DNA from 2 places in the Clostridium chromiireducens genome. Region 2 is predicted to be linked to the other one. Evidence: riboswitches for the same ligand, from Rfam matches in the RefSeq annotation. Region 2 holds a riboswitch; the other holds the start of a gene.
The links. A riboswitch is a leader RNA that binds a small molecule or an ion and turns the genes downstream of it on or off. The one in region 2 is predicted to bind cyclic di-GMP.
Positions count from the first base shown of each region.

Region 1 (3,495 bases), on a different contig from region 2:
TCATATTTTAATTACAGAATAATATATAAATGTATAAATCAAAATAGTAAATACTACAACTAACGCTAAATACTTTAGGATACTTAAAACTTTTAACATATCTCTTACTCCTTTCATATACACATTATTGTAATATCATTCTAATTCTTATGCAATGATACTTAGTAAAATATATGTTGATTCCCCATCTACATAATTCGTATAAAATTATTTTTTTATGAATTAAATAAATTAATAATACTATGTACGTAATGTTTCATCTGTCCATTTTACTGATTCTAAATATGCACCCGCAAGTTTGTTTATATCAATTTGCATCTCTTCTGCGCAAATTGTAACCTTTTCCCATTGACCCCTCTCATAATAAATAGCTAGCTTTAGTATTTTATTTAACGAGTTTGCCTCTTCAATTAGACCTTCTTTGATCTCATCAGATAGAAATAATTCCTTTAGAATGACTTCAATTGGACAGCCTAAAATTGCATCCATAACTGAGAATAAACCAACCATATATGCCGAATAACTTCTTTCATTATACCCACTCATATTGCTTATAGCTTCACACATTTTTGCTCTTTGAAGGGAAACTTTTAATAATTCGTTAGTATTGTTTTCCTTTAAATCATTTAATAAAACTACATATAACCATTTTACAATTTCTTTTCTTCCTAATAATGATATAGCATATTTTATAGAAGTCACTTTATTTTTCATAAAAAAAGCTGATGAATTAATCAATTTAATAAGTTTATAAGATATCCCTACGTCTTTCATTATTAAATCTTCTAAATGATTAAACTCAAAGTCTTCTTTATTTATTAACTTTAAAATCTTCAATGCTGTATCTTTGTTAGTCGGAATATCTTTTGTTGATAACACTATCGGCTTACTAAAATAATATCCTTGAAAGTACGAGTATCCTAACCCTAAAGCTTCATCATACTCTTCTTTATTTTCAACTTTTTCAGCCAAAAACTTTATCTTATTATTTACCTTTTTTAATTCCAATATCTTCTTTCTTTCATATCCCTTTGTAATTTTAAAATCTATTTTTATAATATCAGCCATTTCTATTAGTTTCATATATTTTTTATCAAATACGAAATCATCTAAGGCTAGTGTAAATCCTTTATTCTTAAGCTTTTTGCATGCGTTTATAACCTCATCAGTCGGCTCTATATTTTCTAAAATTTCAATCACAACATAATCACTTGGAAGTATGGTTGCTATTTCTTCTTTTATTAATTCTTCAGTAAAATTTATAAATGCCTTCCTATTGTCAGTTACACTCTTAAAATCGAAAGCATAAAATGAATTCGCTATAACATTTCGTGTTGCCTCATCCCCATTGGTATTATCATAAAAATTATTCTGCCCATTTCTAAATAAAAGCTCATATGCAACCACTTCATTACTACAATTAAATATAGGTTGCCTTGCCACAAAAATATCCATGTATACTCCTCCTATTCTAGTAATTTTTTATCATTCATACATTTTTTTATAAACGTTCTTTTACAAATATAAAAAGCCAACTAAAACTAATCATTTTGTTAATCAGTTTTAATTGGCCGGTTGCACAACTAGCTCCAAATTCTTAATATGCCCAAATAAACGAATTCTTCACAGCTTCCAATTGTAATATAATACATATTAATGTAATTTTATCATTAATAATAATTATAATCAATAATTATTATTACTTGTAATCTTTTACTCAATAAATAATACAATTTTATTCATTTAACCAACTATTAGATTGGTAGTAGTTATTCTTAACAGTTAAATAAAAAGATGCCGTTGTTACATTCATGTATGGAACCACCCATAATAAACCTATACCTAATGTAATAATCCCTAATATTATCCACCCTAAAAAACTAAGTAAAAGCACAAAATATTTGAATTTATATCCTTTCATCATTCCAGCACTTTCTTTTAGACATTGAATAACAGACTTACTATTATCATCAGCTAATATATAATAAGATTGTGAAAACATATAACTAAATATAATACCCGGTATTATTAATAAAATAGTCCCGATCAATATTATTATTCCTAACAAAAAAAATAATCCTATTGCTTTTAATATAACTCTAAATCCTGAAAATATATCTGCGAATTCTGGATCTCTATCCTCATAAGCATAATTTAATGAAAATCTACACATCCCAATACTCATTACAGTACTAACTATCATTGATATTATAGCTAAAACGATAGCTAATGCATTATTATTATCCTCAAAAATCCTTGTAATAAAATTAAATAACATTTGTATTAAAAACACAGCTATAATTGCACCAATAGCTATTCCCCATCTTCCTTTTAGCTGATTCCTAGCATGTCTTTTCAATTCTGCTCTATTAATCATTAAATTCCCTCCTCAATTTCATATTCCCATTTAAGTAATTGTATTTAATATAATACCATATTTTCTATAAAACTTCAATTTTTGGTATTATATCGTAAATTTTATATTAATTTATATCTCACTAAGAATAATTATTCAAGTCAAAAAAATAAGGTAAATAAAGTATCTCTACTTAATCTACCTTTAAAAGTAACTACGCTTGTATGAATCTTTCATAATTCTCCATTTTATCCTCTCTGTTATCTTTCTTTATCCAGATGTTATATTCTAAGATAACTTTTTCGATAGTTTTAAGCTCAATCTTTGCGTCTTTTTTTCTTTTCACTTCTGCATACATGTTTATTTTCATTATATTTCCCATTAAGTCATCCCCCCTTTACCTATATAATATTATTAATTTCTTATGATTTTTCTGATGAATTAATTAATTTTTTCTTAAATTTGTAAACAATATCATTATAACATTCAAAAGATTAATCTTTTGGGGCAAATAACTGATAACGATTACTCCTATAATAAATATATTAACATTAATTTATGTCATTTATTTGTCAACTATAAACGTTTTCTTCATTCAGAGCCACAAAAATTTTCGTCCATTTCACTTGGTTCTCCAAATCCTCTGAAGTATTATGTGTTTTAAAACTTATTAATACATCTTTTGAATGTGCTTTTATAGTTTTTCATACCACAATTCCAAACTATAAAAGCAATTATAACCATTGAATGAAATCAAAAATATTTAAATTAATCTAAATATGAAGTAATAAGTGTAAAACCTGCAACTCAGTATGAGTAATTATTTTGACTTTGGATAATCAATATTATCAAAGCTTCCAATAACAAAATAAGAAGCTTGTGCTTGAACAAGCAGCTCCTGGCTCTCATCAAAAATTTTGCATACAGCTCTCATTATATTATTTCCATCACTAATCACTTCTCCAACAGCTGTAATTATATTTCCTTCACGTACATTTTTTATATAACTTATACTCAAATCTGTAGTTACTATACGTTTTCCTAAAGTTACACATGAAACTCCCATTACCACGTCTGCAATTGAAGCCAATGTGCCCCCATGTACATAACCATATATATTACAATATTTATCAATAATT
Region 1 covers NZ_QXDJ01000002.1:1,281,759-1,285,253, reverse strand. Annotated here, with positions in the region: gene D2A34_RS11170 (EAL and HDOD domain-containing protein) at 241-1,455, opposite strand; cyclic di-GMP riboswitch class II at 1,561-1,643, opposite strand; gene D2A34_RS11165 (DUF975 family protein) at 1,736-2,377, opposite strand; gene D2A34_RS26680 (hypothetical protein) at 2,571-2,738, opposite strand; gene D2A34_RS11160 (PaaI family thioesterase) at 3,177-3,495, opposite strand, start outside.
Region 1: linked by a shared signal. The riboswitch ahead of D2A34_RS11170 (EAL and HDOD domain-containing protein) and the one ahead of D2A34_RS11360 (response regulator) in region 2 are both predicted to bind cyclic di-GMP.

Region 2 (3,495 bases):
AATCAAAATATAGATTTATTGATTGTAATAGGTAGTAAATTATCTGATATGTCTTTAGTCGGTATATCGAAGGAAAACTATCCTAAAGAAGTTATTCAATTTGATTATGACTATACATTTATAGAAAAATCACTGTTAGCACCTACACTACCTATCATTGGTGATATTAAAGCTAACTTACAAGCAGTATTAAGTAAAGTCGAAGATAGAATATCAAATAAATATAATTTACTAGTAGAGAATTATGAATTTAAAGATAATGTTAATGATAATAGAAAGTATCTTTCAGCTGCTAATGCAATGGAAATAATAAGAAAAGAGTTACCGGATGATTCAACTATATTTGGCGATGATGGAAGTCATTCATTTTATGCAATAAGATATTTTAGAATCAGAAAACCAGCCACTTTCTTTTTTGATGATGTATTTGGAGCAATGGGACATGCTATTGGCTATTCAATTGGTGCACAGTTATCAAACCATAATTCAAGAATCATTTGTTTAACGGGTGATGGATGCACTTTTATGCATGGTACTGAAATATCAACAGCAGCAAATTATAATATCCCTGTCACTTTTATAGTGATAAATAATGGAAGATTAGATATGCCAGAAAAAGCTATGCTAAAACTTTTTGGGAAGGAAGTTGGAACTACATATAATGTACCATTGGATGTTAAAAAATTTGGTGAATCTCTAGGTGTAAAATCATATAAATGTCACAATGAATCAACACTAATAGAAGCTTTAGAAATTTCAAATTTACATAATGAAACAATAATAATAGAGGTTGTGGTTGATCCAGGTGAAATACCACCAACTATGAAAAGGGGATAATAAAATGAAAAAGGATTATGAAAATGGAATTAATATTTTAAAGAAGATGACAGATGCAAACGGAGAAGAAATGGTGAAATCAGTAGGTGAAATATTTCCGGATTTTTTGGATAAAATGATTTCTTTTGGTTTTGGGCAAATATATGCAAGACCAAATTTAGATCTAAAAACAAGAGAAGTAGTAACAATAACATCTCTTATAACGCAAGGAGCCTTTGAGCAATTGGAGTTTCATATAAAAGCAGCTATAAAGGCAGGATTAAAAAAAGAAGAAATTTTAGAAATTATTTTACATTGTGCGGCATATGCAGGATTTCCTAAGGCCTGCAGCGCAATAGGTATAGCAGGTGAAATATTTAAAACTATTTAAGTGTATATTATTAATTTATATATGCAATACATTGTGAATTTAAATGTAATTATAGTCATAATGTACCGAAAAATTTATTGATTAGACTGGTAAAATGTGCTATTATGTTAATGTTAGTTACAATTGTTGGCTTAATTGTTAAGTTTCAATAATTGGTTTATAATAAAAGTTAATATTTAATGAGTAAAGAAGTGTAAATAGCAAATCCATTGAAAGGTGGAGACGCAAAGCCATGAGTCTAAAGCAACGTTAATTGCCATGATAGTCAGGTTGCCAAAAATTATGATAGTTTATTCATGGCAGGCAATATCTTTATTGCCTGCTTTTTTTATAATTAAGGAGGATTTATAATAATGAAAAGAGTTCTTATAGTTGATGATGCGGCATTTATGAGAAATGTTTTAAAGACGATACTCGAAAATGGTGGATTCGAAGTGGTTGGTGAAGCACAAAACGGAGCTATCGGAGTAAAAAAATATGAGGAGTTAAATCCTGATCTTGTTACAATGGACATTACAATGCCTGAAATGGATGGAATAAGTGCTTTAAAAGAAATTAAAAAAATTGACTCTAATGCAAAAGTGGTTATGATATCATCAATGGGACAAGAAGCAATGATTCGTGAATCTGTAACAGCTGGAGCTAAGTCGTTCGTAGTAAAACCTTTTAATGAAAATATAGTTATAAAAACGTTAACTAATTTGTTTTAAAGTTGACAAGAAAAAAATAACAATATATAATGGCAATATAGTTTAGTGTGAATAAATAAATTTAATATAAATAAATTTAGACGAAGGAGTCTTATTTCATTATAGTATGAAGTAAGACTTTTTTGCAATTTAATTCATCAAACAATAATTTTACAAAGCTGAAAGTATTATAAATAGTTAAAATACTTTAGATGAAGGGGAATCTAAAATGCGTTTAAAAAAAATTAAATTTCAAAGTATAAGAGTTAAACTGATTATAAGTTTACTAGGAATATGTATAATTCCATTAATTATTCTAGGTTATGGAGCTAATAGGCAAGCTAAAGCAATTCTCAATGAAAAATTGAAAACGACAAGTCAGCAAACACTTTTAGAAGTAAATGATGGAATTAATAATTACTTCAATGGATTTGGAAGTATGGTTACAATGTTGTCGAGTAACTATAATTTTATTAATGCTGATAAAGAAGAACCATACACATTTACGGCGGCTATGTTAAAGAATATAAAAGAAAGCGATAAAGATATTTTCAGTGTGTATTTTGCAACCGCAGATGGAAAATTTGAAATATATCCCAACGAAAAAATGCCATATGGTTATAATCCTAAAGAGAAAGATTGGTATAAGCAAGCTTTAGAAGGTAATCATAAAGTTATAATAACTCTACCATTTCAAGATGCGCAAACAGGTAAAAGTGTTGTGGCTATAGCAAAAGCAGTTGAAAGAGATGGAAATGTAATAGGTGTTTGCGCAATGAGCGTTTCCTTGGATACTATTCTAGAAAAAATAGGAACAAAGAAGATAGGAAATACAGGATACATATTTATTTCTGATATTGAAGGAAAAAAGATGATAATTAACCCTAATAAAGATTTAATTGGGACTGATTATGCCTCTAAGCAATCATTTTGGAATGCTGCAAAAACTCAAGATACAGGCTTTGTGGCTTATGAAGAGAATAATACAAAGATGTTTGGAGTTTACGAAACCAATAAGGCTACAGGTTGGAAATTAGTAGCTACATTAGATGAAAAAGAAATAATAAATGATACAAATTCAATACTTATTACGACAGAGATTATAGTTTTAGTAATAATTATAATTTCAATAGCACTATCCATATTCTTAAGTAAAGGAATAGCAGAAAATATTAAAAAGTTGAGGGAAGTATTTGAAAAAGCTTCAAAGGGAGATTTAACAGTGTCGATTGTGGCATCTACTAAAGATGAATTTATGGATTTAGCAAACTCCTTTAATGAGATGATAAAAAATATATCAAATCTTATAGAAAATGTTACAAATTCATCAAAAATTGTATTAGAAACTTCATCAAATCTAGCTGGCATGTCAGAGGAAGTAACAGCTTCCATAGGAGAAGTATCAAGAGCAATAGAAGATATATCACACGGAGCAACAAATCAAGCACAAAATGCTCAAAATGGTGCTTTAGAGATGAACGACCTATCAGATAGATTAGATAAAATTAGTGAAAGCTCTGATGAAATGGGTAAACTTTCTGGAACAACTAAGGGATTAGGTGCTAAAGGATTATTAATGATTGATACGCTAATAGAAAA
Region 2 covers NZ_QXDJ01000003.1:8,020-11,514, forward strand. Annotated here, with positions in the region: gene D2A34_RS11350 (thiamine pyrophosphate-binding protein) at 1-837, shown strand, start outside; gene D2A34_RS11355 (carboxymuconolactone decarboxylase family protein) at 842-1,207, shown strand; cyclic di-GMP riboswitch class I at 1,397-1,485, shown strand; gene D2A34_RS11360 (response regulator) at 1,561-1,917, shown strand; gene D2A34_RS11365 (methyl-accepting chemotaxis protein) at 2,126-3,495, shown strand, end outside.